DNA from 3 places in the Paenibacillus rhizoplanae genome. Region 2 is predicted to be linked to each of the others. Evidence: riboswitches for the same ligand, from Rfam matches in the RefSeq annotation. Region 2 holds a riboswitch; each other region holds the start of a gene.
The links. A riboswitch is a leader RNA that binds a small molecule or an ion and turns the genes downstream of it on or off. The one in region 2 is predicted to bind thiamine pyrophosphate.
Positions count from the first base shown of each region.

Region 1: linked by a shared signal. The riboswitch ahead of ACFSX3_RS11195 (ABC transporter ATP-binding protein) and the one ahead of ACFSX3_RS17355 (ABC transporter substrate-binding protein) in region 2 are both predicted to bind thiamine pyrophosphate.
Region 3: linked by a shared signal. The riboswitch ahead of thiC (phosphomethylpyrimidine synthase ThiC) and the one ahead of ACFSX3_RS17355 (ABC transporter substrate-binding protein) in region 2 are both predicted to bind thiamine pyrophosphate.

Region 1 covers NZ_JBHUKY010000021.1:209,153-219,913, forward strand. The annotation lists gene thiM (hydroxyethylthiazole kinase) at 1-34, opposite strand, end outside; gene ACFSX3_RS11185 (ABC transporter substrate-binding protein) at 53-1,132, opposite strand; gene ACFSX3_RS11190 (ABC transporter permease) at 1,129-1,905, opposite strand; gene ACFSX3_RS11195 (ABC transporter ATP-binding protein) at 1,886-2,656, opposite strand; TPP riboswitch at 2,787-2,889, opposite strand; gene ACFSX3_RS11200 (TetR/AcrR family transcriptional regulator) at 2,956-3,612, opposite strand; gene ACFSX3_RS11205 (DHA2 family efflux MFS transporter permease subunit) at 3,763-5,283, shown strand; gene ACFSX3_RS11210 (amino acid ABC transporter substrate-binding protein) at 5,546-6,400, shown strand; gene ACFSX3_RS11215 (amino acid ABC transporter permease) at 6,400-7,068, shown strand; gene ACFSX3_RS11220 (amino acid ABC transporter ATP-binding protein) at 7,087-7,836, shown strand; gene ACFSX3_RS11225 (hypothetical protein) at 8,235-8,882, opposite strand; gene ACFSX3_RS11230 (RNA polymerase sigma factor) at 8,866-9,030, opposite strand; gene ACFSX3_RS11235 (RNA polymerase sigma factor) at 8,951-9,298, opposite strand; gene ACFSX3_RS11240 (S-layer homology domain-containing protein) at 9,474-10,148, opposite strand; gene ACFSX3_RS11245 (hypothetical protein) at 10,263-10,761, opposite strand, start outside.
Region 2 covers NZ_JBHUKY010000030.1:25,426-36,186, reverse strand. The annotation lists gene ACFSX3_RS17400 (alpha/beta hydrolase family protein) at 1-672, shown strand, start outside; gene ACFSX3_RS17395 (TetR/AcrR family transcriptional regulator) at 765-1,352, shown strand; gene ACFSX3_RS17390 (ABC transporter ATP-binding protein) at 1,528-2,439, shown strand; gene ACFSX3_RS17385 (ABC transporter permease) at 2,439-3,176, shown strand; gene ACFSX3_RS17380 (sensor histidine kinase) at 3,180-4,337, shown strand; gene ACFSX3_RS17375 (response regulator transcription factor) at 4,334-4,936, shown strand; gene ACFSX3_RS17370 (ABC transporter ATP-binding protein) at 5,199-6,023, opposite strand; gene ACFSX3_RS17365 (ABC transporter permease) at 6,104-6,865, opposite strand; gene ACFSX3_RS17360 (thiamine-binding protein) at 6,862-7,155, opposite strand; gene ACFSX3_RS17355 (ABC transporter substrate-binding protein) at 7,208-8,281, opposite strand; TPP riboswitch at 8,431-8,541, opposite strand; gene ACFSX3_RS17350 (hypothetical protein) at 8,614-10,065, opposite strand; gene ACFSX3_RS17345 (MFS transporter) at 10,113-10,761, opposite strand, start outside.
Region 3 covers NZ_JBHUKY010000041.1:19,656-30,416, forward strand. The annotation lists gene ACFSX3_RS22265 (DUF438 domain-containing protein) at 1-920, opposite strand, end outside; gene ACFSX3_RS22270 (DUF1858 domain-containing protein) at 935-1,162, opposite strand; gene thiC (phosphomethylpyrimidine synthase ThiC) at 1,330-3,024, opposite strand; TPP riboswitch at 3,176-3,282, opposite strand; gene trxB (thioredoxin-disulfide reductase) at 3,332-4,285, opposite strand; gene ACFSX3_RS22285 (tetratricopeptide repeat protein) at 4,331-6,088, opposite strand; gene ACFSX3_RS22290 (ribose-phosphate diphosphokinase) at 6,293-7,240, opposite strand; gene hisJ (histidinol-phosphatase HisJ) at 7,264-8,091, opposite strand; gene hisIE (bifunctional phosphoribosyl-AMP cyclohydrolase/phosphoribosyl-ATP diphosphatase HisIE) at 8,106-8,825, opposite strand; gene hisF (imidazole glycerol phosphate synthase subunit HisF) at 8,822-9,580, opposite strand; gene hisA (1-(5-phosphoribosyl)-5-[(5-phosphoribosylamino)methylideneamino]imidazole-4-carboxamide isomerase) at 9,607-10,356, opposite strand; gene hisH (imidazole glycerol phosphate synthase subunit HisH) at 10,399-10,761, opposite strand, start outside.

The DNA.
Region 1 (10,761 bases), on a different contig from region 2:
CTTGGCGTACTTTGGACAGATAAGACATATGAATTCCTCCTGTAGGTATAATTTAAAAATTAATAAAAGCATTCTTAACATCCACTTTCGCAGCCAGCAGGCCGTTCTTGCTCAGCCACTGGTTCACCTTCTCCCATGAAGCGCTGTCCTGATAGCCGAAGGGCTGGGAACCGGCATCCATCAGAGGCAGCAGGATCTCCAGACTGCGCTGTTCAATCGCTTCATCCAGCGGTGCGGTGTCCTCCTGATGAGCAAGCAGCAGCTTCAGCGCTTCATCCGGGTGACCGGTTACATACTGCTGGCCTTGTCGTATGGCTTCCACGAATTTGTGATAAAAGCCCTGTGAATCCTGCAGTCCCTGCTCACTGGCGACCAGCACCAGCTCATAATAATCCGGGACCCCGTAATCCACGGGATTGAAGGAGCGCACCGGATGATCTTGCTGCTCCAGAATCAGCTGCTCATGGTTAATGAACCCGCCCATAATGCCATCCACCCGTCCGGTGGAGAGAGCAGGGATCAGCTCATAGCCGACATCCACCAGCTTGAGGGAGGATGGGTCCCCGCCGTCGCTCTTGACCATCGTGTTCAGCATGGCTTCATATAACGGGACGGAGGAATACCCGGCCTGCTTGCCAGACAGCTCTCCCGGGCGGTTAATGCCGCTGTCTGCGGCTACCATGAGATGATTCAGCGGGTGGCGCACCAGCGCAGCGATCGACTTGACCGGAATCTGCTCCCCCCGTGCCATCAATACCTGCGGCTGATAACTGAGTGCGAGATCCACCTTCCCCGCAGCAACAAGCTTCAGCGCATCATTGGTATCGGCCGGCATCTGAATCTCAACCTCCAGACCTTCCTCAGCAAAATAACCTTCAGCCTGTGCCGCATACAAAAAGGAGTGGACTGCATTGGGATACCAGTCGAGCATAATCGTCAGCTTTTGGGCGGCACTCTTAGTCCCAGCCTCAGAGGTTGCGGTAGTACCAGCCGGGGAGCCGGAGGCCGCCGGACTATTCGTATTGGTGCAGCCTGCCAGGATAGGCAGCATACAGAGTAGCAGAGCGGACAGCAGCATGGCTGGTCTTGAAATTGCATGATGCAGATAACGGGTATAGCGGATAGTAGTCATGAATAACGTCCTCTTTTCTTCAGAATAATCTTCTCCAGCGCGGCGACTGCCAGAAACAGCAGAATACCGAGTACGGATAACAAGACAACAGCGGCGAACATCTTGGCGCTCTGCAGATTCCCGGCCATTCTACGGCTGAAATAGCCCAGCCCCTGGCTGCCCCCAAGCCATTCCCCGATCGTTGCACCAATCACACAGTACACAGCCGACAGCTTCAGTCCGGAGAAAAAAGAGGGCAAAGCCAGCGGAACGCCCACCTTTCCGAGAATCTGCCAGCGGTTCGCGCCGTACGTCAGCAGCAGGTCCCGGTAGGCATCCGTGTTTTTGGACAACCCGTCATAGGTACCAATGACTACCGGGAAGAAAGCAGTCAGGAAGACAACGGCGACCTTGCTCCATAGGGTGTAGCCGAACCACATGATGAACAGGGGAGAGAGGGCGATCAGCGGAACCGTCTGGCTGATAATCAGCAGCGGGTACAGCGCCTTGGCCAGCGGACTGAACAGGTGCATGGCGATTCCCAGCAGACTGCCGCAGACCACAGATAGTGCGAAGCCTGTGAGTACTTCAAGCAGGGTAGCAGGCAAATGCACCCCGAATAACAAGCGGCGTTCCTCCAGCAAGGCCTTGCAGATGGCGGACGGAGCCGGAAGGATGAAGGGAGGAACCAGGCCCAGCCGTGCTACAGTCTCCCAGACCGCAAGCGTCAGCAGGGCGAGCAGGGCCGCCGGACCGTAATGCTGGAGCAATCTTCTAGGAGCGGCGGTTCTCATATAGCTTCAGCTCCAATTCCTGGCGCAGGGCGGCGAACTGCGGTTGATAGTTCAGACTGTGATGGCGCGGACGGGGGAGACCGGCTGAGAATTCCTGCATCCCGCTGCCCTCTCTGCCAGTCATTAGATAGATTCTGTCACTGAGCAGGAGCGCCTCCTCCAGATCATGGGTGATGAACAGCACCGTCTTGTCCAGCTCCGCCCATAACTCCAGCAGCCAACGCTGCAGCGAGCGCTTCGTAATGGCATCGAGCGCCCCGAACGGCTCATCGAGCAGCAGCAGGTCATTCCCGGCCGCCACGGTGCGGAGGACCGCCACGCGCTGGCGCATCCCGCCGGACAGCTCCTGCGGATAAGCCCCTTCAGTTCCGTCAAGGCCGAAACGGTGCAGCAGGGTGCGGATCTCGGCAATAGCGGCTGCTTTGGGACGGCTGCGCTTAAGCTCCCAGGGCAGCAGACAATTGTCCAATACGGTGCGCCAAGGCAGGAGGAGATCCTGCTGCGGCATGTAGGCCACACTGCCCAGCCTCTTCGCTGCTGTAGCGGACTCGGCTCCGTTCAGCGTAATCCTGCCGCTGCCCGGCTCCAGCAGACCGGCGATGATTTTGAACAAAGTGCTTTTGCCGCATCCGCTCCCGCCTACAATAGAAATGAATTCGCCGCGCTGCACAGTCATGGATAGCCCTGAGAATACGGGGGTCCGGGACGAACCGGTCCCGAAGGCATAGGACAGATTGCTAATGTTGATCATAAGACTATGTACGAGCCTCCTCGGATTGAAATACATACTGCGCGGAGCACAAAAAAGCCCCATTCATTCCCGGAGGCAATGAATGGGGCGGAAGGTACAGTCAGCTGCGGCCCTGTGACGGGTACCACTGTTACATTCTGCTCCACTTCCCTCCGCTGGTATGATCCAGATCAGGTTCAAAGGGTCCGAAGCTTAAGCTCCGTCTCAGTCGGCCGACTCCCCTAGTGAATAATGTTGCTATTGAATTCGTAATTGCTACTTAATATACCACAAATCTCCCTCTTGTAAAGAGCAGGCGGTCAGCGCTTAGCCAGACCGGTCACGAACAAAGTGACGATGCCCCTGGAGATGTCCAGCTTGGAGGCGTGGTGCCGCTTCTGCTCATACAGGTACAGATCGGGACTGAGGACAGAGATTAAGGCTGTGGCCGCAAAGGCCGGATCGATGTCAATCAGCTCACCGCCCGCCGCGGCGCGCTGCAGCAGCTCTGTCATCATCACCCCCAGCCGCTGGAAAAAAGGATGCTCAAACTGAGTCAGCTGCTTCTTGCCGGTGAACTCGGCTTTGATCATATTCAGCAGCTCGGCATACTGCTCAATGAAATCGGCAATCTGCTCAATGCTGCTCTGCAGCTGAGCAAGAGCCGGGGCTTCACCGGCACTGGCAGCGACCTGCTGCTCCAGCCCGGACAGGAATTGATCTGCGCTGCCCTTCAGCAGTGCAGAACAGATCTCACCCTTGTCCGTGAAACGGCGGTACAGGGAGCCTTGCCCTATGCCTGCCCGCTTGGCAATGCTGTACATGCTGACCGCCTCAAGTCCGCTCTCGGTGAACAACTGGCGGGCAGCTTCAAGAATCCGCTGTACATAAGGATCGGCGGACTCGGGCGGAGCGGAGGCTATGGGTTGCGGAGCTGACGGCGGGAACCGTGCAGCATCGGTGTCTGGCTTTTTCATGAGAACCCCTTTCAGAAAAGAATTGACACAACGGACAATTGTCCGTAGACTATGAATTGCACTTACGGACAGTTGTCCGTTCACTCATTATATAGAACAATCTGCCCGCAGGTCAATGTAGAACGCGGACAGCTGAGGAGGAGAAGAGATATGGATCAGACCTTGAAGCAGGAAGCCGATTTCCGGCTGTCCAGTATTCTGGTTCCCTTGCTGGCCATTATTGCAGGAGTATTTATGGTTGTGCTGGACAGTACGGCGATGAATGTAGCCTTGTCCAGGCTGGTGGTTGATTTCAAGACGGATCTGCATACGCTGCAGTGGGTAGTTACCGGATATATGCTGGCTCAGGCTTCCGTTATTCCGCTGTCAGGCTGGCTGTCAGACCGGTTCGGAGCCAAGACGGTATTCCTGACGGCGGTAATTGTGTTCACGATAGGCTCGATTCTGTGCGCTACACCAAGCAGCGCCGAATGGCTGATTGTTTTCCGGGTCATTCAGGGACTGGGCGGCGGCTGTGTGCTCCCTGTCGGGATGGCCTATGTGTACAGACTGGCTCCCAAAAGCAAAGTTGGCGTTGTCATGGGCATTATGGGCATTCCCGTCCTGTTCGCACCGGCTATTGGTCCGGTATTGTCGGGCTGGCTGGTTGAATACCATTCCTGGCGCTGGATCTTCCTCATTAATATTCCGATTGGCATCATTGCGGTGCTGATTGGACTGCGCAAGCTGCCGAATGCGGCGAAGAATAGCGTGCCTGGCATGGATAAGCTCGGTATGGTTCTTGGACCGCTGGCTTTTGCTTCGTTAACCTACGGGGTTAGCCAGGGCGCGCAGAGCTGGACCTCTGAGAAAACACTGATCGGGCTGCTGCTGGGCGTTGTGGCGCTGATCGCTTTTGTCATCGCTGAACTGCGCTCCAAGACACCGCTGCTGGAGCTGCGGATTCTGAAATCCGTTGATTTCACGACAGGAATCATCGTGCAGTGGATTGCCCAGTTCGGCTTATACGGCGCGTTATTCCTGCTCCCGCAATTTCTGCAGCAGGCCCGCGGCTTCGGCGCATTTGATACCGGTCTGACGCTGCTGCCGCAAGCGATCGCTTCCGGGCTGATGATGCCGATTGCCGGGATCCTGTTCGACCGGATCGGTGTGCGCTGGCTCGTGGTCTGCGGTCTCAGTCTGGTCTCCGGCGCGTTATTCCAGTATTCTCATGTCGATCTTACCACGCAGAGCCGTGACCTGATCCTCCCGCTGATCATGTGCGGGGCTGGAATGGGCATGATGATGATGCCGATGAACACGCATCTGCTCAACAAGGCGCCAAGCCATCTGGTGAACCGGGTAACCTCGCTCACGAACTCGATGCAGCAGGTAATTACTTCGCTGGCCGTCTCGACTCTGGTGACGATTCTGACTGCAAGAACAACCGCGCGCGGTTTAGAGATGCAGGAAGCGGCAGCTGCTGCCGGGAAAAGTACCACAGGCGCTTCACAGCAAGCGTTGCTGCTGGCTAAGCAAACCGTATTATCGCAGGGCTTCGCGGACACGTTCCACATTATGATGTTTGTCGCGCTTGGCGGTGCGGTCCTTGGACTGCTGCTGCGCCGGGGCCGCCATTCTGGAACTGAACATTCTAAGGAACAGGCAACGCCGGAAATCATGCACGTATAGTAATGCCCATATAGAGCTTATGTTGCCAAAGAGCAGCGATTCTCCTTTTGCCGGAGGATCGCTTTTTGTGTTGATTTCTCTTCTGGATATCCTGATGCAGGAGCAGAAATTGGGGCAAGCTAAGCTAAGGAAAATCAATACAACACAAATCCGATGAATATAATCGGAAAAAGTTGTTGACGCAGGTAACACCCCGGTGTTACGATACATTTTGCCGGTAAATACGGTGCCTAAAGAGAAGATACGAGAGGGGATTCATCGAATGAAAAAACTAAGTCTAACTATTATGCTGCTCCTGACCATGGTCACGGCTGCGGCTTGCGGAACCAACAATACTGACAAGACAGCAACGGGCGGCAATACTCCGGCGGAACCCACGGCTGCGGCTACAGAGGGTGCAGCTTCAGGGGAGCAGAACAGCCTGGAGGCCGTCAAAGCCAGCGGCAAGCTGCGCATCGGAACCGAAGGAACCTACGCACCGTTCACCTTCCATGATGCGGACGGCAAGCTGACGGGCTTCGATGTCGAGATCGCCGAAGAAGTGACCAAGCGCCTCGGTGTGAAGCCGGAGTTCATTGAGACGCAATGGGACGGGATTTTTGCCGGGATGGATGCTAAGCGCTTCGATGTGATCTTCAATGAAGTCTCGATCACCGATGAGCGTAAAGTGAAATATGATTTCTCCGATCCGTATATTGTCTCCAAGGCTGTGCTGATCGTCCCCGAGGATAATCAGGATATCAAGACCTTCGCTGATCTGAAGGGTAAAAAGGCCGGCCAGTCCCTCACCAGCAACCTCGGCAAAATCGCCACAGACAACGGTGCGGAGATCGTATCTACCGAGGGCTTCAATCAGGCGATTGATCTGCTGACCTCCGGCCGGATCGATGCTACCGTGAATGACGGCTTGTCCTTCCTAGATCTGAAGAAGCAGAAGCCGGATATCAAGATCAAGAAGGTGGATGAGATTGCCGAAGGCTCGCATAGTGCCGCAGTCTTCCTGAAAGGGAATGACGAGCTGGTGCAGGCTGTGAACGAAGCGCTGACCGCTATGAAGAGCGACGGAACCTACCTTAAGATCTCCGAGAAGTATTTTGGCGCTGACGTATCGAAATGATGGATGACCGCCAAATACAAATATTTCTCGATTCACTGCTGCCTCTGTTTAAAGCCGGGGTGGCTTTTACCCTTCCGCTTGCGGGGGTATCCTTTATTCTGGGGCTGCTGCTGGCGGTGATTACTGCACTTGCCCGGCTGTCCTCCTTCAGGCTTCCAAGGCTGATCGCCCGTTTCTATGTCTGGGTGATCCGGGGAACGCCGCTGCTGGTGCAGCTGTTTATTATTTTCTATGGACTACCCGCCGCCGGGATTGTGCTTGATCCGTTCATCGCCGCTGTCATCGGGTTCACGCTCAGTGTCGGGGCCTATTCTTCGGAGATTGTCCGGGCTGCTATTCTGTCTATTCATAAAGGCCAGTGGGAAGCCGCGTTCTCCGTGGGGATGAGCCGGAAGCAGGCTCTGCGCCGGGTGATATTGCCTCAAGCTGCCCGCGTGTCGGTTCCGCCGTTATCGAATTCTTTTATTAGCCTGGTCAAGGATACTTCGCTTGCGGCCAGTATTACTTATGTCGAGATTTTCAGAAAAGCCCAGCAGATTGTGGCGACATCCTATGAACCCCTGCTGTTATATTGCGAAGCGGCGCTGTTCTATCTGCTGTTCTGTTCCGTATTGTCGGCGCTGCAGAATTACTTGGAGAAGCGGCTGGACCGGTATTCGGCCAGTTAAGGTTAAGGAGGCACACGCATGATTGAAATACGCGATTTACATAAGTCCTTCGGCCCGCTTGCGGTGCTGAAAGGTGTGGATCTCACCGTTGAACACGGACAGGTGATGGTCATTATCGGACCTTCCGGCTCCGGCAAAACCACGCTGCTGCGCTGCTTCAACCTGCTGGAGACCCCCGACAAGGGCAGTCTTACGCTGAACACGATTAAGCTGGATTTCACCCCGGGCGCCAAAATTCCACAGCGTACCGTACTGTCCCTGCGCCAGCAGACAGGAATGGTGTTCCAGTCTTATAATCTGTTCCCGCATATGACGGCGATCGGCAATGTCATGGAGGGACAGATCACGGTGCAAAAGCGTTCCAAGGAGGAAGCGCGCAGCAAGGCGCTGGCACTCTTGGACAAGGTGGGTCTGGCAGACAAGGCAGATGCGTATCCGCATCAGCTGTCCGGCGGCCAGCAGCAGCGCGTAGCAATAGCCCGCGCCATGGCGGCCACGCCGGAGGTGCTGCTGTTCGATGAGCCGACCTCGGCGCTTGACCCTGAGCTGGTCGGCGAGGTGCTGAAGGTCATCAAGCAGCTGGCCCGGGAAGGAATGACAATGGTCATCGTCACCCATGAGATGAAATTCGCGGCCGATGTGGCCGACCGGATCATCCTGATGGACAACGGAGTTATTTTGGAGCAGGGAACCCCCCAGCAGGTACTGGAGCAGACGAAGAACCCGCGCGCCCTCCAATTCCTTAACCGGTTGAGCGGGGAAGAGTGATTGCGGACGTAGTATATTAAGGCAGACCGGGAGGGGAGTCCTGGTCTTCTTTTTTATTGTTTTGTAGGAAATTATAGTTACTGTCTATTGCGGATAAGTTGTACAGCAGCATATGGACCGAATGTATGTGAAAAACAGCATACATTGTTTTCGCGCGAAGGTAATCTTATTCATCCGTTAGGATGATTTTGTTCATGGGAATCTACGTGTAGTTCACCTGAACTTACCGGAGGTGGGCGGCGAACGTAAATGAAGAGCAGAAGTGCACTTGAATCTGTGTTTGTAACTCCCCCTCTTAAACAGCGGAGCGTGCTCCAAAGCGTCGCCGTAATTTATACTCCATTACAAATACAATAAAAAAAGGGGGTCCTCATCAGAGCTCACTCGTTGATATTTCCTCATTTATAAACTAATTTGCCTGAGTAGAACATGTGATCCTGCGTATGAATCTGGATCAGTGTGCTGCCCAGTTTGTGATTGTCACGGTAAGCGGTAACTTCCAGAATGCCGTCCGTGGCTGCGGGTTGGGAAGAGCCGTCTGCTATGGGACTCCAGTAGATTGTGTCACCTGATTGAACTGCGGCAGCTTGCCGCTGTGGGAGTATCTTGGAATCGGCCGGATTCCATAGGAGCAGTTCTCCTTCGGAGGCTTGCAGCTCAATCCTGTCGGCACCTTCAGCAACAAGGGTTAAGGGAAAGCCCGGCACACTGCTCATGAACATAGAATACTTGCCCAGCGGAAATTCGACATCGGGTTGTACCGCTACCGGGGCGCCGTCAGCTGCATAAGCTGTCACCATGAACCCGCTGTAAACGGGAGAAGGGTTAGCTGGATCGCCGCTGTTTTCAAGGAGCGGTCCCCAGATGGCGATTAAGAGTATAATCACACAGGAGAGTACAGTGGTCATAATTTTTCTGCGAAATGTCCAAGCTGAGGTCTTTGGCGTACCGGAATTATTCGTGACTCTGCGGATTATAGTTTGTTTGAGTGCCTCGTCTGCTTTGATTTCGTTCATCCCCTGCACATATTTATGCTTCATCATCATCCCACTCCTCCATTATCTTCGTCTTCAGAAGGGCTTTGGCCCGTTTAAGCTGTGTGCGGACCGTATTCTCATTGATGCTCAGGAGCTGCGCAATTTCTGCTGTTTTGTAGCCCTTCAGCCGGTCCATTAGGAAGAGGGACTTCTTCATAGGGGGAGAACCATTTCCGCCACGGGCTGCGGATGACGTCCCTGCACGTATTAATTGTTACTCTTATAAACCATGCTTTCTCATGCTCCGGGTTGTTAAAGATACGTTGGTGCTTGAAATACTTGATGTATACCTCTTGGCACACATCCTGAGCATCCGCCAAATTACCGAGATGAGCCAGTGCCAAGCGAAGTATCATATCGGCATACTGGTTGACAGTAGTTGTTAAGTTGTCAGGTTCATTCAAAAGGTTGTCGTTGTTCCCCATTATTCGCCTCCATTCACTCCTAACACGTATGGTAAGCGGAGAATGTTTCACTTCACAATAAGCCTACGTATTTCCTGTCAAAAAAACAAGGCTGCCCCCTAGCCGTAACGGCTTCCGGGACAGCCTTTTATCTATCATACGCGGATAAAGCGGTATGAACGAATCCAACCTTCCTTTACTTCTGTGTGCCGCCATCGCTAACGGACTTCAGATAGTCCAGCGTGTTATACAGCATAACTGCTGCTTCAGCGCGGGTAATGGTGCTTTTCGGATTGAACTTACCGCTGGCATCGAGGGTAGTGATCTTGTATTTCAGGGCCCGCTGAATGCTGCCCTGGTAGGAAGGGTCCAGCGCGTCTGCATCTGCAAGTTCAACCGGGACGAGGTTAATCATCGGCAGGTTGCCGGCCTTTTCTACGGCTTGAACCAGCATACTGGTATACAGCTCTTTGGAAATCGGCTTGGCCGAATCGATATTGGCGGGGATATTTACACCATTATAGTGCGCATTGATGAAGGCTTCTGCGTACCAGGCATTATCCTTTACTTTGGAGAAGAGCGCACTTGCCTGGGGAGCCTTATTGAAATCAATTGCCGCCAGGCTAAGCTGGAGACCGCCGGAGATGAACTGTACACCTTGTGCAGTGGATACTATTGCTCCGGGAAGAAACTGGGTATCCGAGATCCCTTTAATGAGGCCCTTTTCCTTTAGTGCATTGATTTGATCCTTGCCGCTTATACTGCCGATATCCTTGAAACTGCTGCCTGCTGCAAACATCTGCCCGCCGAGCGAGAAGGAGAGAAGGGTGGCTGCGGTTAAAGCTGCGATAGTGTATTTTTTCATTGTCATTTGAATTCCACCTCTATTATAGGGTTGGGCCGTTTGGCCTGTATCAACTCCTCTAACGAAGTGAGATCAGAAAAGGTTGCAAGCGTATCAATCCCGATCTGCGGGACCGGTAAGCTACATCACTTCCTGAAATAAAAGATTGCGGTAAGGGTACTTGCTGAACCTGGTTTTGAACAGCAGAGCGATTCCGCTTTCTTCAATCGTAACGGATTTCAGTGACTTGGTCTTCACCAGCCTGCGCACCATGATCCTTACCGCCCGGGTATCCTTACGCCGGATGGCGGCAGCCATAGCTTCCGCGAAGCTCCGGTTAACCGCAAGCTCGCGGTACAACGGGATGATGGAACGCGCTATGCAGCGGTGGGCGTCTGTATTGAAGGTGAACTGGGCGGTTCCCGGCGGAATCGTCGTGCCATTGGTATAGAAGGCAACCGGCAGCGGAAAAGGGAAAGAGATGAAATAACCGATCCCGTTCGTTCCGTAATTCTCCGCGTCAGCAAGTGCGGGGATACTGTGGAGCAAGCTGCCCATCAGGTCCAGGTCGGCAGTGACAATAGCGGTTGTCCATTGCCTGGCATAACTGCGGTTTCCGGCAATTTTCCGGTAGAACGGC
Region 2 (10,761 bases):
GTAGATCTTCCTTATGATGTATGTGTCAGATTCTATGAGCCGGAGGCGACAGCCCGGAACTTCCCGCGCGAGGAGCTGCATAATGTCTACAGAGCCACCACGGATTTCGTTCTGGCCCGTCCGGATGTGGACCCTGAGCGGCTGGTGGTCAGCGGCATGAGCTATGGCGGGGCCAAGACGATGGTGCATGCCAGCTGTGACGACCGCTTTGCAGCGGCAGTGCCCAACTCACCGGTGTACTCTATGGCGTCCTTCATTGAACGTGGCATGCCTTCGTTTCTCCGGGGCAGTGCAGAAGAAGCGGCGGAGCAGACTAAGAAAATGCCATACACCGGCCAGGTCCTGTTCGCCGCATCGGCTTGGTCGCACGGCTTCGACAGTATTGCCGAATGGTATCATCTAGCCAAGGAAGCGATCGAAGTGGACCCGAAGGACGTCAAATGTCCCCTGCTCTCCATGTATTCAGAAGCAGAGCATCCTGAGATGCAGCGGCAGGCGATAGACACTTACGAGAAGGCTCCGAACAAGAAGAACGCGATCTTCAAGGGGACGGAAGAGGATGGTGCCGACCTGCACTGCCAGCTGAATAATCTGCCGCTCAGCTACCAGGTGATGTTTGACTGGCTGGACGAGGTGCTGGATTATAACATTCAGCTACAACCGGCGCAGTAAGCAATTCTGCAGGTTCGGGCCGGATCTGTGGTGCTGTCCTTTCAGCACCGCAGATCTTTGACTACATATAAGGATTGGAGCAATAGAGTGCCATGACGACTGAGAAACCGGGCTTGAGAGAACGTAAGAAGGAAGAAACCAGGCGGACGCTGAGTGATGTAGCATGTAGTCTAGCCATGGAGAGAGGAGCCAGTCAGGTTCGGGTGGAGGATATTGCCGCAGCCGCGAATGTCTCCATGCGGACGTTCAATAACTATTTTGCGTCCAAAGAGGCTGCGATGGTCGGCAATGCGTATCAGCGTTCCGAGCGGGTTGCTACTACCCTTGCCGGCCGCCCTGCTGATGAACCGCTTCAGGACTCAATCCGCTCCGCTGTACTTGAAGGATTCGCTGAGACTACAGACCGGCAGTGGTATGCGCGCATCGTCCTCCTCCGCGATGATCCGGCATTGTTCGGCGCGACGCGCAAGGTGGAGATCGAGATTGAGCGGGAGCTCGCTAAGGTGATCGCGGAACGTACACATAAGGATTTGAAGCTTGATCTCTATCCCACCTTATTAGCCTCGCTGCTCATGGCGGCGATACGCGCAGCGGTCTTTCATTGGGTAAGTGCACCTTCCGCGGGGGAGACACTGCAAGATACGCTGGATCGGGCGATCCAGCAGCTGAGGTTTGAGTAATATGCACACGGAGGCGCTCCTGCTACGATAACGGAATCGTGGACAGGAGCGCTTTATTTTTGCCGGGTGACAGTTGTCACTTTGAATCGATGACAGTCCATACTGATGCTCCACTCCGGTCTCCGGTACTATAGCAATATAGCCAAGAGGGCAGAAGGACACGGAGGGATACACGATGGAACATGTCATTGAAATGAAGAATGTCAGCCGCAGCTTCCAGGAGAAGCAAGCGGTGAAGCAGGTGAGCTTCAGCATTAGCCGCGGCTCGATCACAGCGGTGCTTGGCCCTAACGGAGCCGGCAAAACCACCACACTGGCGATGCTTCTTGGCTTGCTTGAGCCCTCGGAGGGCAGCGTGAAGGTGTTCGGTCTTAAGCCGGCAGACGTCAGGGTGAAGCAGCGGACCGGAGCCATGCTCCAGGAGGTCAGTGTCATGGACCGGCTGAAGGTCCGAGAGATTCTGGCCCTGATCCGCAGCTATTATCCCAAGCCTATGGAGATGGAGACGTTGCTTCAGGCCACGGGCCTTGGAGCGGGAGATTTGAACCGCTATGCGGAGAAGCTCTCCGGCGGGCAAAAACGCAGTCTCAGCTTCGCGCTGGCGTTGGCGGGTAACCCGGATCTGCTGTTTTTTGACGAGCCGACGGTGGGGCTGGATACGATGGCCCGGCGGCTTTTCTGGGAGAGGGTGCGGGGACTGGCCGATCAGGGCAAGACGATTCTGTTCAGTACTCATTACTTGCAGGAGGCGGAGGATATCGCGGACCGGATTCTGCTGTTCAACCGGGGAGTGCTGGCGGCGGACGGAAGCCCGGATGAGATTAAGGCGAGACTGGTCAAAAAGTCGCTGTCCTTCCTGGCGTCCGGCGACCCGGCGCTGCTGCGCAATCAATTGCTGGAGCTGCCAGCCGTGGAAGGCTGCTACGAGAAGGATGGACGACTGCATGTGACGACAGGGAATACGGATGAGGCGCTGCGGGCTATTTTCGTGAACGGGCTGGCCGTGCAGGATGTACGGATCGACCAGGGGAAGCTGGATGAAGCGTTCGAGCAATTGACCCTGAATCCAGAGGAGGCGGCAGTATGATGAAACCTATGATGGCCCAGTGCAAGGCAGAGCTGCTGCGGATTATCCGCAATCCCTATTATGTATTCTGGTCGCTGCTCATGCCGATTATGTTCTACTTCATCTTCACGCGGGTGGTGAATACGGGGACGGACGATACGAAGCAGTGGCAGGCGCATTATCTGATGTCGATGGCGGCCTTCAGCGTGATGGGCTCGGCGATTATGACCCTCGGCATCCGGCTGGTGCAGGAGCAGACGCAGGGCTGGAATACGTTTATCCGCATTACTCCGCTGCCGTCCTCAGTATATTTTTTCGGCAAAATGTTCGGCCAGAGCGTCATGCATCTGTTCTCGATTCTGTGTATTTTCGCAGCCGGGTATCTGATTAACGGGGTATCGCTAACTGCCTCGGAGTGGCTGCTTAGCGGACTGTGGCTGCTTGCGGGCTCTCTGCCTTTTCTGGCGCTGGGTACGATTATCGGGTCCATGAAGCGGGTGGATACGGCGAGCGGAGTGAGCAATGTGCTCTATATGGGGCTGGCGGTGGCCGGGGGCATGTGGATGCCTCTCGACATTATGCCTAAGCTGATGCAGAAGATCGGGCACTGGCTGCCGTCCTACAATTATGGAGCTGGGGCCTGGGCGATTGTAGCGGGAGGTTCCCCGTCGTGGAAGGCCGTGCTGCTGCTGCACGGTTACCTGACTGTATTTATGTTATTATCGGTCTATATAAGGCGAAAACAGGAAGCGGTGTAATCCATGATGGCACGTCAGCAGTTCCGGGTCTTTCCGGAAAGGTTCGGTTTCTTCCCCTATATCTGGCTGATCTATCTGGTGTTCCCGGTGATGAATTTCGCTGGCTACAGCGGCTATAAGCTGATGGCGGGTTATGCGCTGCTCTTGCTGTTCCTGGTGACGTACCGCCAGCTCTATTGGGCGGAAGATAGAATGTATACAGCCTGGTTGGGACTGCAGCTACTGATTATTGTCGTGCTAACCGTAGTCTATAGCCCCTACAATATGTATATGGGCTTCTTCTCCAGTAACTTTGTAGGCTGGTATACCGATATGCGCCGGTTCAGACGGGCTCTGGCGGCGTTTACCGCCGTGCTGGCCGGACTGGGCCTGTTCTATCTGCCGCAGGTGTATGGCCCGGATATCCTGTTCATGCTGCCATTTGCGCTAATGATGCTGGTCACGCCCTTCGGCATCCGCTCCATTAACCGGCGGCGGGTGCTGGAGAAGGAGCTGGACCAGGCCAACGAGCAGATTAAGGAAATGATCAAGCGCGAGGAACGGATGCGCATCGCCCGCGATCTGCATGACACGATGGGACACACACTGTCGTTGATTACGCTGAAAAGCCAGCTTGTCGAGAAACTGGTCGTCAAGAATCCCGAGCGGGCGCAGGCGGAAGCGCGAGAGATCCAGCGGACCTCACGGGCTGCGCTGCGCCAAGTGCGGGAGCTGGTCTCGGAGATGCGCGCGGTCTCTGTCGCCGAAGAGCTGGCCGAGGCGGCGGAGATGCTGCGCAGCGCGGAGATTGCACTTGAGGTAGAGGGAGATGCAGCGCTGCCGGGCGTATCCGATCTGACGCAGAGTATTCTCAGTCTCTGCATTAAGGAGGGGATCACCAACATCGTCAAGCATAGCCGTGCAGACCAGTGCCGGATTAGTATCGTAATGACACCCGGCGAGGTACAGATTACGCTGGAGGATAACGGAGTGGGACTCGGGCAGGACCGGGGGGCTGAGGAAGCGGAACGGCAAGGCGGCAACGGCATGAAGGGGATGGCCGAGCGGCTGTCGCTGATTGACGGTTCACTCTCGCTTGCTTCCGGGGCCGGCGGGGGAACCCGGCTGACGGTGGTAACGCCAAGAGTAGTGAAGGATGGAAAGGATGGGGAAATAGCATGATCAGGATCATAATTGCCGAGGATCAGCGGCTGCTGCGCGGCGCAATGGCATCGCTGCTCGATCTGGAGGATGATATTGAGGTGGCGGGCGAAGCCGGGGACGGGGCAGAGGCGCTGGCCCTGATCGAACGTGTCCAGCCGGATGTGTGTCTGATGGATATTGAAATGCCGATGATGAGCGGTCTTGAGGTGGCGGAGATTCTGAAATCGCGGGGCAGCGCGACCAAAATCATTATCCTGACCACCTTCGCCCGTCCCGGATATTTCGAGCGTGGGGTGAAGGCCGGAATTCAGGGGTATCTGCTGAAGGATGAGCCGGTGGATAAGCTGGCGGATGCTATCCGCCGCGTGATGGCCGGAGGCCGCGAGGTCTCGCCCGAGCTGGTCTTCGGCAGCCTGCGCGAAGAGAACCCGCTCTCGGACCGGGAGCGGGAGATTCTGAAGCTGGCCGCCGCGGGCCGCAGCGCCGGTGAGATCGCCTCGGCGCTCCACCTCTCCTATGGCACCGTCCGCAACTACATCTCCGAGATTCTCGGCAAGCTGCAGGTCGGAAGCCGGATCGAAGCCGTGCGGCTGGCGGAGGAGAAGGGCTGGATGTAGGGCGGCCTAACTTAGCTCAATTGTAATTAGTACAACAGATGTCCCCTGAATCCGCAGCAAAATCGAACCTGTTGTACGCTGTACAGCAGAAATCTGCGAAAGTGGTGTTTATGGGCAAGTAAACAAAAATCTGCTGTATAAAATACAGCAGAAGTGAATTTTGCCTGGAATATTGCAGATTCTATAGTAGTAAATACAATCAGGCAGAGTTATGCCGCTACAGACTACAGGTAGTGCCAAATCACCAGCGCAGCAACCCCTCTTAGCTCTGGCTCTTCGCCTGCTCCTCGCGCATCCACTCTGAGAGCTGGCGCCGCATCCGGAGGAACTCCGGCGAATCGGCGATCTCTTCGCGGCGCGGACGCGGGAAGGGGACCTCCACGGTGTGGAGGACGGAGCCGGGACGTCCGGAGAAGACGTAGATGCGGGTGGAGAGCAGCAGCGCCTCCTCGATGTTGTGCGTGATGAACAGCACGGAACGGCGGTTCTCCTCCCACAGCTCCAGCAGCCAGCGCTGCATCTGCTCGCGCGTCAGCGCATCGAGCGCGCTGAACGGCTCATCGAGCAGCATCAGCTCCTGCGGCGCGAGCATGGCCCGCAGGAAGGCAGCCCGCTGCTGCATGCCGCCGGACAGCATGTGCGGGTAGGCCCGCTCGAAGCCGCCGAGGCCGATCTTCGCCAGCCAGTGGCGCGCAGCCTCGCGGGCCTCCCGCTGCGGGGCGCCTTGCAGCTCGCCGCCAAGCAGGACGTTATCCAGTGTGCTGCGCCACGGAAACAGCGCGGGCTGCTGCGGCATATAGCTGATCTTACCGCGCTGCCCGGTCACCGGGATGCCGTTCATGCGTACGGTTCCAGTATCGGGCAGCGTAAGGCCGCCGATAATATGGAACAGCGTGCTTTTGCCGCAGCCGGACGGGCCGACAATGGAGACGAATTCCTGCGGCTCCACGGTCAGGGACACCTGATTCAGCACCTGCGTCTCCCGGCGGCGGTGCGTGAATGACTTGGAGATGCCGCTGACTTCAAGCGCAGGCGGCACACTGCTTGTACCCAGGCGTCCGTCTCCGTCCGCCTTATCCAGTTCAATCCTCGTAAGCTCAGACACTTGGCTTAGCCTCCTTCAGTTAATTATTGCTGCTTCCGTTTTGGATTATCCTCTCGTGCTTCTTAAGCTTCCTTGCGCGGCTTCCAGCGCACCAGCCATCTCTCCAGCAGGGCAATGAGTGCGAATAATACGAGACTTAGCAGCACGATAATGGCGATAGCTACGAACATCCGGTCCGCACGGTAAGAGGCCTTTTGCAGCAGCAAATAGTAGCCGATGCCCTTGTCAGCGCCGATCCATTCGGCCACCACCGCGCCCATAACGGCATAGGTGGCGGAGATTTTGAGGCCCGAGAACAGAGAGGGCAGCGAGCCGGGAAGCTCCAGCTTGGTGAAGATCTGCCACTTGCCCGCACCGGCCATCTTCATATAATTCATCATCACCCGGTCGCTTTGGGCCAGCCCGCCCATGGCTGCAACAGCTACGGGGAAGAAGCAGACGAGGGTGATCAGGATGATTTTGGGCAGCAGGCCGAAGCCGAACCAGATAATCAGCAGCGGGGCCAGCGCAAGGGAGGGCACATTCTGGCTGAGGATCAGCAGCGGATAGAACGCTCTCTTGAGCCAGGGCAGCAGATGCAGCAGCAGGGCGGTGAAGAGGCCGATGCCCGTGCCGACCGGGAAGCCGATCAGGGTCAGCCGCAGCGTAGCAGCGGTGTGCTCCCAGATCCCGGAGGCGTTGTTCTTCGACTCACGCGCGATATCCGTGGGACTCGGCAGCTGGTAAGCCGGGATGTCGAACAGCATGACCGATAGCTGCCATATCCCGACAAAAAAGAGGACCGCCACAAAGGGCGGCCACACTAGCTTCCAGGTGCTTCTCACGGCCGGTATTTCTCCGTCAGCTTATCCATGCTGATGCCGCCCGGATTATGGGCGATCTTGATCTGTGAGATTACACTAGGACTGCCGGAAGCGATCAGCGCCTCATGCATGTCACGCACAATATCCAGCAGCTCGGACAGCTCGCCTTCCATCGTGGTCTCCAGCGGATTCACCTGATGCTTCACGCCTGACTTCTGAATGACCTCTATAGCCTTGTCCACGTAAGGGATAGAATCCTCGTTGTTCGGTGTCTTGGGAATTACCTGAATGCTGAGCAATGTATTAGCCATGATGAATCCTTCCTCTCCAAGTTAAGTATAAGATTCCCGCCATGCGGGTTCATTATGATTCCGGCAAAAATTCATTCGTAAACGTACTCTCCGCATCCAGCGGCTTATCCAGCAGCTTCAGGCCGTACATCCAGTCGGCGTAATTCTTCCAGATCTCAAGCTTCTGCTCACCCCAGCGCGGGGCGTCGTCCTTGTATTTTGGGCTAAGCCATTTCTGGCTGGCCAGCACCAGCTTGGGGTCCAGATCAGGTACAGCATCGGACAAGACCGTCGCGGCTTCTTCCGGGTGGTCGATGGCGTACTGATAGCCTTTTGACGTAGCCTTCAGGAATGCCTTCACCACTTCAGGATGCTCGGCAATCTCCTTCTCGCTGGTCGTCAGCACCGGGGTGTAGTAATCCAGCTGCGGAGCGTAATCCTTCAGATACAGCATATCCAGCGGCTCCCCGCGCAGCTCGGCTTCCACGCCAGTCCATGCATAGAAGATCCAGGCGAAGTCAATATCCCGCTTCACGGCTGTGAAAAAGTCCGCTTCGCCGATATTTACCAGCTTCACCTTGGAGACATCCCCGCCTTCGGGGTCCATGATGGCTTTCATGGCAGCCTGCTCCGCAGGGGAGCCCCAGCCTCCGTACGTTTTACCTTCAAAATCCTTCGGCGTCTTAATATTGCGGTCCTTCGGAGCCGCGAAGCCGGAGGTGTTATGCTGAATGATTGCAGCAATTGATACCAGCGGCACATCCTGCAGACGAGCCAGGGTCAGCGCCTCTTGGGCACTGATGCCGAATTGGGCTTCACCGGAAGTGACCATCGTGTCGGACCCGGCAGCACCAGGCTGTACAATCTGAACGTCAAGACCTTCCTCCGCGTAATAGCCAAGCTCCTTAGCTGCATACAGGCCGGTATGATTCGTGTTCGGCGTCCAGTCCAGGGCAATCTTGACCGGCGTCAGCGCCTTAGGTGCATCCGTGGGTGCGGCTGCGGATGCATCAGGCGCAGCCGTGCTGTTCCCGGCAGCAGGTGCGCTGGCTCCTGCATTGCCGCTGTTGTTCCCGCCGCCACATCCCGCTACGGTGAGCAGCAGCATGGAGCTGAGCAGTAGTGTGACTGTTTTTTTGACTCCCATTTCTCTTTCTCTCTCCTTCCAGCAACCCCTGGTCTTCAGAGCTTACAGAAACCTTATTCCTGTACATCCTTAGAATCAAAAAAGCGTCCCGAAGATCGGGACGCCAGTGACTTGCGTGAGGGGACTTCAGCTTCAGTACCGCTTAAGGCACTGTGCCGAATGAAGATTCCTACGCTGGCATTATCCAGATCAGGTATAAGGGTCAGTATCTTGTGGGATACAATCTCAGCCGGCCAATTCCAGCACCCCTGGTTCTATAAAGTTCACGGGTATTGCTATGTTCTTACGGTGTATTATAGACGGCAGCTTCGCGGTTGTCCAGAGCCGTCTGTTCAATCCTTATCATAGTACCGCCTTTTGCGGCGGCTGCGGATTCCATTCCGCGCCTCCCGCAGTGTTAAGCCGATACTGACCGCGATCCCCGAAAAGGTCAGGAACAGAGCCAGGTACTCGAACACGGAGTACTCCAGCATTTTGCTCCAGTCGATGTTCCCTTTCAGATCCTCAATGACCTGGTTCATGCCGTAGATACCGCTGATTACCGTAAATACAGTCAGGACCATCAGCAGGGTATCCCGGCGTTTGGCCTGGAATTTGTCCTGATACTGAAACAGGTCATTCAGGGTCATCTTCACTTCATCGAACAGGGCATCATTGCCGTAGACCTTGCGCAGTTGGAAAAAAATCTCCCGCCCCTGCGACTGCGAGATCAGCTCCAGAAAATAGAATTTGGCGGAAAATTTATTGATCAGAAAGATCAGATTCTCGATCTCGTCGTAATCGTGGTTGATGCGCAGCCGGGAATGCAGATTGGCGAGCTTCAGCAGCACGATTTTATGAAAAATACTCAGCAGCAGTCCATAATAATACTCTCCGTACATCTGGTTGACCAGCTCCGTGGCAATATCGGGCTTCGCCCGGCTCAGGCAGCAGAAGGTCTGCTCGTTCGTCATATAATAGGTGTCCGGCCCCCAGCGGCTATAGCAATGCTCCCGGGTGTACTGCTCGATATACTCAGGATCACTCGCACTGGTAAAAGGCTTACCGTCTATAGTCAGCCCATCCAGCTGGGAGGCGCGGTAGCGCAGCTCTACACTGATCTCATCCAGCTCTTCCTCACGGTTGAAGCCATAGAAGGCCTGCACCAGCATCCGTTCATCCACGAAAAAAGGCAGGGTCTCGAAATAAGCGCCATCAATCTCCGCAGGGTCGAGAAACGGCTCCAGACCGGAGACGAGATTCTTGAACACGAAATCCTCCACCCGGCCGAAGGACTTCTCCTGGCAATGGATAAAGGCATGTTTATCCTGATAACACACATCCTCCAGTGTTCGGAACCGGTCAGCGAATTCCAGCACAGTGCTGAAGGGAAGGTTTTTCTCCTCGATTGCCACTCTTATGGTCAGAAAGCCCAGCTCAAATGGGCAGAGGAACACATCGGTGGACAGAATCCGGAAATTCACAGACTCGAAGAGCATTTCCAGCCGGCACGGCAGATCGTTTACCCGGGAAAAGCGGCGGAAGGAATCGCTGTCCTTCTCACGCGGAAACAGCACATGAGCGGCAAACGGCAGATAGCTGCGCTCCATTTTCTCATGGGACACGCAGTAGCCTTCTCCGTAATAGGCATTCTCCAGTTCCTTGTTATCGAGAAAAAAACGCGTGAACCCATCCTTCTGCAGACTTGCTATCAGCTCTTTATCCTGTCCGGGCTTGATGGAGAAGGGGAAAATAAATTGCAGCAACGCTGTATGCAGGGTGGGTTCAGAATGCAGTTCAACCATGTGGGTGTTCCATCCTTCTTCGCAGAATATGGATCTTGTTAGCTATATTACCCGATTCTCCAGGCGGTCACACTTAGCAGGAATAAAAGGGCGGCAAAAGCGGCCAATAACCCCGACGTCTGGGCAATCTGCATATGATCCATGGACCAGCCGGTCAGCAGCGGCAGCACCGCGCCGCCGATTCCGCCGGAGGCGATCATAATGCTCGGCGTGGATTCTTCCGCGCCGGGCAGCAGCTTGCTGGAGAAGACCAGCGCGATCGAGAAGATGCCGGACATGAACAGGCCAAGCAGCAGGATGATGGCAAAGGCGGCAAGCCGGTGACCGGCGAACGGGAAAATAACGAGCAGCAGCAAAGCGGCAAAGCAGCTGACGAGCACATAGATGCGGTAGGAAATCTTCTCGGCGATGACACCGGCGAACAGTCTGCCTGCCGACATGGCCAGCCAGAAGAAGGTCACCGTGAGCGCAGCCGCGGCCTCGCTCATGCCCAGCTTCGCGATGAAGATCGCCGGCATGAAGTTCACCAGGCTCATCTCGGTGCCTACATAGAGAAAGAAGAACAGAATGAACAAGCCAAGCACCACCCATTGCTTGCCCTTGTAGGGCAAGGACAACCGTCTGGTGGTTCCCGCTTCCGCTGCCGCCGCGCGGTCAGGGCGGGCGGGCCGCTCATTCAGCGCGCTGTCCAGCGGG
Region 3 (10,761 bases), on a different contig from region 2:
TGATTCATCAGCGTCTCAAGCTGGTGGAGCGACAGCAGCCCGGTCTCGAACCGGATGAAGCCCTGCGGGGACAGACCTTCCCCTTCTTCCGCCGGAACACCGGCGCCCTCAGGCTCCGCCGCACGTTCCGGTATCCATTCTTGGTCCGGCGCTGTCAGGCAGAAGCCGATTTCATCGCTTTCGCGGGCGATTTTGACCCACTCATCCTCAGTCAGCTTATCCAGCGCCATCGGGAGCAGAATATTCTCTTCCTTGAAGATCATCTCATTGACTTCCTTAATGATCTCTTCCAGTGCGGCTGTAATCTGCCCACTGTCCCCGCCATAGGCGCTAAGCGCCTTCTTGGCTTCCTTGATCATATTGCGGATTCCGTCATCGACTCCCCACATTACCTTCGTAGGACCGTAAATGCCGTACTTTTCCAGGTAAGGAAACAACAGATTCTCCTTGCGGCTGTAGTGCTTGTCGAGATCCAGCAACAGACTCAGGTCCTCCAGCAGCTTGAAAATAATCTCATCACTGGCGTTCTTCTTGAACTTATCCGCATGCAGCTCCAGCCGGAAGTTGACCAGACGCTCGATCTCGCGGTTCTCCAGCTTGAACGTATGCACGGGATGACCGGGCTGCTCCTCGGGCTTAGAAGAACGGTGAATCTGTTCAATCGAGCCCTTGAAGATTGCCGTATGCACGGAGCAGAGGCGCTGTACTTCCTCTACCGGAATGCCTTCCTCGGTCATCAGGGAGTGCTCCATGGCGGAGATTTCCTCCACCGTAACATCGCCTACCGCTTCTTCAAAACGCGCCTTAACCTCCTCCACGCTTTTGCCCGCATGCAGCTCCTTGATGATCTCTCTCAGCATAGCCTGGCGGCGTGTCTGTTCCTGCACATCGACCTCGCGGTTATTAATCAGTTCGCTCATCGTAATCTCTCCTTCTATTCTATAATCTCGAAACCATGCTGCTGAAAGGCCAGCCGAACGGTTTCCAGCTCTATTTTCTTTAATTTCATTCCTTTGGACAGGGTCATGAATCGTCCTGCAGTCTGCAGCATTCCAGGCTTCGTAATATCACGAAAACCCAGTTCCACCATGATCTCAACAATTTCCGGGTGCCTGCTTACCAGCTCAAAGACCGATTCATCCAGCTTCAACGCTTTGCTCATCCTTTTGCACACCTCACTAATGAGAATTCTTCTCAACACCAGCTTAGCATAGGGTACAGAGGTGAATTGTGATTGTAATCACTAACTACAAAAAGACTATCCCCGCCAGCCTTTCAGCTCGGGAGATAGTCTGAGAATGTTACGATTCCGCTGTATTAGCAGCTATGTTAGAGCGATTTGCTCCATCTATGGGAATTACGGATATCATGCGAAATCCGCATGCTGCAGAATTTAGGGCCGCACATCGAGCAGAAATGCGCCTGCTTTGCCCCCTCCGCAGGCAGGGTCTCATCATGATACGCCTGCGCCCTTTCCGGGTCCAGGGAGAGATGAAACTGGTCGCGCCAGCGGAACTCGAACCGCGCCTTGGACAGCGCGTTGTCCCGGTCCTGCGCACCCGGATGTCCCTTGGCGAGGTCTGCGGCATGTGCAGCAATTTTGTAGGTAATGACTCCTTCGCGCACATCATTCTTGTCAGGCAGGCCTAAATGCTCCTTAGGTGTAACGTAACACAGCATTGCCGTTCCAAGCCCCCCGATTATCGCTGCCCCGATGGCCGACGTGATGTGATCATAGCCGGGTGCAATATCCGTAGTTAGCGGACCGAGGGTGTAGAAAGGGGCTTCGTGGCAAATCTCAAGCTGCTTGTCCATATTCTCCTTGATCTTGTGCATTGGCACATGGCCCGGACCTTCGACCATAACCTGAACATCGTGCTTCCAGGCAAGCGCCGTCAGCTCTCCCAGCGTCTCCAGCTCGGCGAACTGAGCTTCGTCATTGGCATCAGCGATAGAACCGGGACGCAGGCCATCTCCCAGCGAGAAGGCCACATCATACGTCTTCATAATCTCACATATGTCTTCGAAGTGTGTGTACAGGAAGTTCTCCTGCTGATGGGCCAGGCACCAGGCGGCCATAATCGATCCGCCCCGGGACACGATGCCGGTCATTCTCCGGGCAGTCAGCGGAATATAGCGGCGCAGCACTCCGGCATGAATGGTGAAGTAATCCACCCCCTGCTCCGCCTGCTCAATCAGCGTGTCACGGTAGAGCTCCCAGGTTAAGTCCTCGGCTATGCCGTTCACCTTCTCCAGCGCCTGGTATAAGGGCACTGTACCGACCGGCACAGGAGAATTGCGGATAATCCACTCCCGGGTGGTATGGATCTTGGAGCCGGTGGAGAGATCCATGAGGGTATCAGCCCCCCAGCGGGTCGCCCACCGCATCTTCTCCACCTCCTCTTCTATAGAAGAAGTGACCGCAGAATTTCCGATATTTGCATTGATCTTCACCAGGAAGTTACGGCCGATAATCATCGGCTCACTCTCCGGGTGATTTATATTGGCCGGAATAATCGCGCGGCCCGAGGCAACCTCATCCCTTACGAACTCCGGCCGGGTATTCTCGCGGATCGCAATATACTCCATTTCCGGTGTTATAATTCCTTGCCTTGCATAATGCAGCTGAGTCACATTACCGCCTGTATAGGCCCGCCGGGGATTCCGGCTCAGTCCTGAACAAGCTTCTGCCAAGGCCCCCTCCCTGCGGATTCCGTTATCCTCCGGCCGGACGGCTCTTCCGGTGTATTCCTCCGAATCGCCACGCTCCGCGATCCAGCTTGAACGGTGCGGCGGCAGCCCCCTCCGAATGTCGGTCTCCTCTGCTGCATCCGTGTACATGCCGCTTGTGTCATAGACACGCAGCGGAGCATTCTCCTCTTCCCCGGCAACGCCTTCGGTTCTGCTGAGGCTGATCTCACGCATCGGAACCCGGATATCCGGGCGTGAGCCCTCCACATACACTTTACGGCTTGCCGGGAATCCGGAAAGATCCACCTCTTCGTTTTTGACCATTCCTGCCATTTCAATCTCCTCCTCTTCGCTCTGTACACCCATCAGATAAGAGGTCACGCAGCAGATTGAGCCGCAGAATCTATAGATTCTTGCAAATCAAAAAGCCGCTCCACCTGGAGCGGCTTTATTAAAGGAACAGCCAAATAAGACTGTATTCAAAAAAGGTCCGACTCCACTTTCCTACGCTGGTATGATCCAGATCAGGTTCAAGGGTCCGGGAATTCAATTTTCCCGTCTCAGCCTATTCAGGCTCCCCTAGTGGGTATCTTATCTAATTAAATACATTTTAACTGTGTGGGTAATTCTTGTAAACCCGTTATTTGTCCAGCGATTCGCTCCAGTCGTGCACCATCGTGCCTTCCAGGAACTTCTCAGCATCCATGGCGGCCATACAGCCGGTTCCCGCTGCCGATATCGCTTGACGGTAACGTGTATCCTGCACATCGCCGCAGGCAAATACACCGGGGATGTTGGTCTCGGTGGTACCCGGATTGACCACGATATAACCATTGGCATCCGTGTTGATCTGCCCGCCCAAGAAGGCTGTATTCGGTGTGTGTCCAATCGCTACGAACACGCCGTCTGCCTCTACCAGCTCTGTCAGACCTGTCTCATTATTAAGCACCGTAAGGCCCTTCACTCCGGTCTCTCCTACCGTTACTTCAACCGGTGTGCGGTTCAAGGCCCAGGTGACCTTGCTGTTGTCACGCGCCCGGTCCTGCATAATCTTCGAGGCACGCAGCTCGGGACGGCGGTGAACCAGCGTTACGCTGGACGCAAAGCGGGTTAGGAAGCTGGCTTCCTCCATAGCGGAGTCCCCGCCGCCGACGACGACAATCTTTTTATTACGGAAAAAGAAGCCGTCACAGGTCGCACAGGTGCTGACCCCGCGTCCCACATTCTCCTGCTCGCCCGGGATACCCAGATATCTTGCAGAGGCCCCGGTTGAAATAATGACCGACTCCGCTTCCAATACACCCATTCCGTCCACTGTTACCTTGAACGGACGCTGTGAGAAGTCCACGGACTCCACCCAGCCATTCTTGAATTCAGCGCCGAAGCGTTCTGCCTGCTTGCGCATATTGTCCATCAGGTCCGGACCCAGAATCCCTTCGGGGAAGCCTGGAAAGTTCTCCACTTCTGTCGTCGTTGTCAGTTGTCCCCCCGGCTGCAAGCCTTCAATTACCAGCGGGCTCAGGTTCGCACGCGCCAGATAAATCGCGGCAGTCAGCCCGGCCGGGCCTGTTCCGATTACAATCGTTTTGTACATTACATTGGCCTCCTTACAAGTAGGTTTGTCTTACAGCAGCAATGCTTAAATACGGGTGGTGGACGGCGATAAGCCGCCGGTTCCGGGCAGCATCGCCCGTATATCACATTCGCTGTCAATCCGCCGTGCATAACGGCTTACCATCGAGACCGACACTCCATAACGCTGGGCAGCCTCACGGAACGTAACCGGCTGTCCATGCAGCCGGGCCGTCAGATACTCCAGTGCAGCGCACCAGCCGCCGTCATTGCGGAACAGCGGTACATCCGGGTACAGGCTGCCGATGAACTGCTTCCAGATATGCTCCGCATCCTTCTTCTGGACCGCATCATACCTGCGGTCCATCATGGCCGCTGCATGATCCATAATCCGCTGCCAGTCTTCTCTCCATTCCGGCAGCGTCCCCTTGGAGGCGGGAGCAGCCGCAGGCTCCTGCTCTTCGCCGAGCGAGCTGACAGCTTCATTCAGGTTCTCTCCGATCAGCCGCTGAAGGCTGAACAATGCCGCCTCCTGCAGCCGGTCCTCCTGGAGCGGCTCTTGCTCCAGCACTTCGCGCAGCACCTCGGACATGTCCTCATCCTCAATCCAGCGCAGAGCCTCGGTCACCTGAAGCTTCGTAGCGGAATCGCCATAGCGCAGCGCCCAGAAGAACGAGGCGCGCAGCAGCGGATTATTCCGCACTTCTTCAGTGAACCTGCCCGTATTGCCCTTCCACTGCTTCAGCTGCTCCTGGAAGGGCAGCTGATAGTTATAGCTGACAGCAGGCATAGGGCGCCCTTCTGTCCGGGCCTGCTGGAGCTGGGACAGGAAGAACGCCGGGACCGCAGAATCAGGGTCCAGCTTGGCGGCCTGTCTCCAGCAGCGCAGAGCTTCACTGTACAGGCCGCTATTGCTTGCCGCCGCCGCACAGTAATGATACAGGCCAGCGTCTCCGGCGACCTCCTCGTCCTTCAGCAGACGGCGGAAATGGCTGTAAGCGGCGGTGTGCCGGCCCAGGATTCCCATCGTTGTGGCCATTTTGAACACATGCTCCTGATGGAATGGCACAGTCGCTTCAAGCATACCCAGCAACCTCTCAAGCTGCTCCTTGTCCCCTGCATACTGTAAGAAGATAGCCATATTGCACAGGGCGTGCAAATTGCCGGGGTCCTGCCTCAGCACTTCATTCAGACATGCCTTCGCCTTGGCGAACCGGCCCATATAGAAGTGGGCGAGCGCCAGATTATTATGCGCAGCCAAAAAATCCGGAGTATTGGCAGTTATCTCCTCCAGCAGCTCTACAGCCTGAGGGAACTTGCCCTCCTCCAGCAGACTCCGCGCCCGGTCATGTTCTACGACTCCCTCACGGCTGCGGATACGCACCAGCGGAGCAGGCCGGTTCAGCTCATATTGCAGCAGCTCCATCAGTTCTTCGGATTCGGCCATGAACTCACCGCTGGCGTCCTCCTCCAGATAGGTGACCAGCGAACGCTCCGCCTCTTCAAAGCTTTCCATATTGGCGAAGTTATTAGCCATATAGAAATGGCATTCCGTCATAGCAGGGTCAATCTTCTCCAGGACATGGATGAGAATCTCGTTAGAGGCGGTGTAATTGCCCATCTCAGATAATATACCCGCCATATTGCAATGATTCACCGGATTATCCGGCTCATATTCAACAGCTTTGCGAAAATTCTTTAATGCCTTATCATATTGAAAGCGGTCCAGCGACCGTACGGCTCTTTCAAAGAAAAAATTGGCATCCAGAGTGACCGGAATGATATTACTGTTCTCCGCGACATTCTCTGAAGTTCTCTCTATCATGGAAGCAAGGCACCTCCCTTGTTTCAGCTTCCCTAGCCTTACCTGTTCGTTTCCATTTATGGTCTCGGCTGTCTTCTTCACACAGTATACCACATGTGGCAATGAGATTCTCAATCTCCAGAGAGAGCTAAGGGGAGGGGAAAGCTTGGGAAAATACAGCCTCAGGGCCTGCTTCATGGCTCATTCACAAAAAAAACGCAGGCGTTAAATCCCTGCGTCTCTGAATAGCTTATCTATGGAACCTCCCTCGATAATAATTCGTGTGGCCTCAGCCAGCATGGGGGCTACCGAGAGCACTGCGAACCTGCTGGAATGCTCATCCGGCAGGGCTATCGAATCTGTGACCACAATCTCGTCGATATTGGGATGGTCCATCCGCTCAAGCGCGTCTCCGGAGAACAGGCCGTGCGTAGCACAGACGATGCTGTTCCGCGCTCCCCGCTCCTTCAGGCCCTCCACCACATTGACGATGGTCGTTCCGGTATCAATGAGGTCCTCTATAATGATCGGCGTTCTGCCTTCCACATCCCCGATGACATGCGTAATTACCGATTCATTATGGGCCGGACGTTTCTTGATCATGATGGCGAACGGCGAATCCAGCCGGCTGGCCAGCTTCTCCGCCATGGAGGCGCGTCCCGCATCCGGCGATACTACGACCAGATCGGTAAGACCCTTCACCTTCAAATAACCGCTGATCAGATCGAGCGCTGTCAGATGGTCCACCGGGATATTGAAGAATCCCTGAATAGCTGCGGCGTGCAGATCAATGGTAATTACGCGGGTCGCCCCTGCTGTGGTCAGCACATCGGCGACCATTTTGGCCGAGATCGGCTCACGCGGTGCGGATTTGCGTTCCTGCCGGGCATACCCGTAATAAGGGACGATAATGTTCACTGTTCTTGCCGATGCACGTTTGGCTGCATCAATCATGACCAGCAGCTCTACAAACAGCTCGTTAATCGGATGAGCCAGGGATTGCACCAAAAATACGTCGCAGTTCCGGATGCTCTCTTCATAATGCACATAAATCTCGCCGCTTTTGAAACGTGTCAGCTTGATCAGGCCAAGCGGTGCACCAAGGCGCTCCGCGATGTCAGCGGCCAGCTTCGGATTCGACGAACCGGAAAAAATCCGTAATTGATGATGCATAGTACCCTCCTGGGATTATAAATTTATACGTTGAACGGAACAGATGTACGGCGGCGTCCTTCAAAGACGGCCAGTTCGCGGAAGCCGGTGCGCCAGAGCATGTCCCGGGCCTCTGTTAAGCCGTCTCCCAGCTTCATGGGATCATGCGCATCAGAGCCAACCGTGAGCGGAATGCCTAGCTCCAGCGCCTGGACGAGCACATGCTCTGCCGGGAACATCTCGGCACACGGCTTGGTCAGCCCGGAAGCATTCAGCTCCATGGCGATTCCGCTGCGGGCGATGATCTTCAGCGTATCCAGCTCAAGCGCTCTGGCCTCCGCCAGGTCCTCCGGCGTCCGGGGTCCGTAACCGAACCTTTTGATGACATCCATATGTCCTATAATATCATATAATCCCGATAACGCCGACTTCTGTACAGCATCATAATAGCGGCGGTATACGTCCATTACATCCTGACCTTCCCAGCCATGGGTCTGCCGGTGGTCCGTAATATCCCATTCCCCAAGGAAATGTACAGACCCGATCAGATAATCCCACGGATACGGTGCCAAAAGCTCGCGGATCTGATCCTCATATCCTTCGATATAATCCGCTTCAAGCCCTACACGCAGCTCAATCGTTCCACGGTAACGCTCCTTCAGCGTAAGGCATTCCTCCACATAACGCGGAAGCTCCGCAAGAGGCATAGCCATCTCGGGATAGTAGTGGTCCGGGTCGACATGGATAAGCGGCAGATGATCCGACAGCCCGAGCTGATCCAGACCCAGAGCGATGCCCCGCTGCACATACTCCTCCAGCTTCCCGACGGCATGGCCGCAGCGTTCATGATGGGTATGATAATCGATGTGCATGCTGAAGTGTCCTCCTAATCCCGCCGCGGCCGTTCATGGCGGGCGCTCAGCTCTTCCAGAATCTCATCCAGCGGAAGCTTGCGCTCCTGAAGCAGCACCAGCAGGTGATAGATCAGATCGCTGACCTCCAGGCGCAGCTCAGCATTATCTTTATTTTTGGCGGCAATGATCGTCTCGGAAGCTTCCTCACCGACCTTCTTCAGGATCTTATCCACACCCTTATCGAACAGATAAGTGGTGTAAGCCCCCTCAGGACGGTTCACCTCACGCTCGGCAATGACACGCTCCAGCTCACCGAGTACCGCAAACCGGCCGCTCTCTGTGTCAGCAGTATTCACGGCAGCCCCGGCAGTGTCAGCTACGGTTGCCGATGAATCGAGCGGAATCTCGCGGAAGAAGCAGCTGTTCTCCCCGGTATGGCAGGCCGGACCCTCCGGCACTACCTTCACCAGCAGCGTATCGCTGTCACAATCGTAATGGATCGAGGTGATTGCCTGCGTATTGCCGGACGTCCCCCCCTTATGCCACAGCTCGCTGCGTGAACGGCTCCAGAACCAGGTCTGGCCGCTCGTAAGTGAGCGCTGCAGCGACTCAGGATTCATATAGGCGAACATTAATACCTCCAGGGTGCGCGCATCCTGAATGACAGCAGGCAGCAGGCCAGATTCATTCCAGCGGATGCCTGACACTGCCTCCTGCTGGCTTAGTGCGATATCCTTCTTGTCCTCGCTCATCGGATCTCTACTCCTCTTTGCTTCAGATCAGCCTTCAGATCATGAATAGCAATCTCTTTATAGTGAAAAATGGTTGCCGCAAGTCCGGCATCTGCCCGGCCTTCCGTAAATACATCATAGAAATGCTCGATTTTCCCGGCCCCGCCAGAAGCAATGACAGGAATACTCAGCAGGTCGCTGACCGCCGCTGTCAGCTTCAGGTCGAAGCCGTCCTTGGTCCCGTCCGCGTCCATACTCGTAAGCAGAATCTCACCCGCGCCCAGCCGCTCGGCTTCCTTGGCCCAGTTCAAAGCCCGGATGCCCGTAGGCGTACGTCCGCCGTGCGTATACACTTCCCATTCGCCCCAAGCCTCATTATATTTGGCATCCATCGCCACTACAATGCACTGGGAGCCGAAGTGACGGGCCCCTTCCAGGATAAGTTGGGGGTTATTGACAGCGGCCGTGTTGATGCCGATTTTGTCCGCTCCGGCACGCAGAATCCGCTTCATGTCTTCCGGGGTCGAAATACCCCCGCCCACCGTGAAAGGAATGGCAATCTCTCCCGCCGTCTGCCGCACCACTTCTATCATGGTCGCTCTGCCTTCCACAGAAGCGGAAATATCCAGGAATACCAGCTCATCCGCGCCCTCGCGGTCGTACAGCGCCGCAAGCTCCACCGGATCTCCGGCATCGCGCAGATTCACAAAATTCACGCCTTTTACCACACGCCCGTCCTTCACATCCAGACAGGGAATAATCCGTTTCGCCAACATTCCAAGACCCCTCCCTAGTATAAGACTTACCGCAATCCGGAGGACTGGCCCAGGGCCTGTAGCGCTTCAGCCAGATCAATATTACCGGTATACAGCGCCTTGCCCACAATCGCCCCGCCGATTCCGCTGCCGCTATGTACGTTCAGGCGCTGCAGATCATTAAGGCTGGTCACGCCGCCGGAGGCGATTACGCTGCGGCCGCTTGCCTTGGCCATAGAGAGAATACCTTCCACGTTCGGCCCCTGCATCATCCCGTCGCGGGAGATATCGGTATAGATGAAGGTCTCTGCGCCTTTGGCGGCCAGCTCCCTGGCCAGGTCTTCCGCGCGAACCTCCGACGTATTAAGCCAGCCGTGCGTAGCCACATAGCCGTTGCGCGCATCGATGCCGATGGCTACTTTGTCGCCGTATTTGGCAAGAACCGCTTCTGTAAACGCCTGATCATTAATGGCTGCCGTTCCGATAATTACACGGCTGATACCAAGACCCAGCAGCTTCTCCACATCGGCAAGTGTACGGAGACCGCCGCCGACCTGTACAGGAACATTCGCGTGCTTGGCAATGGATCCAATGATGGCATCATTTACGGGGCAGCCTGCTTTGGCTCCGTCCAGATCCACCAGATGGATATACTGTCCGCCCTGCTCTTCCCATGACTTAGCCACCTCTACCGGACTGTCGTTATAGATCGTCTCTTGGGCATAATCGCCCTGCTGTAGCCGGACACACTTGCCGTCCCGGATATCAATCGCCGGATATAGGATAAAAGAAGACATGAATACTCCCCGCTTTCATTGCAAATTAGTGATTCAGGCAGGCTAAGCCTGCTGTGCCTGGAGCTGCAGGAAATTACCCAGCAGCTTGATGCCAAGCTCCCCGCTCTTCTCCGGGTGGAACTGCATCCCGTATACATTATCGCGCCCCACGATAGCCGTTACCGGATGTCCATAGTCTGTGACGGCCAGCAGATCGCCGTCCGCCGCGAGTGCATGATAGGAGTGCACGAAGTACACATGGCCCTCCGTCAGGCCGGCCAGCAGCGGACTCTCCGGCTGGCGGAAGCTCAGCTTGTTCCAGCCCATATGCGGCACCTTGTATCCGTCCCGGGGGGCGAAGCGTACCACTGCGCCAGGCAAAAGCTCCAGCCCCTTATGCTCGCCGTGCTCCTCGCTGCTGCTGAA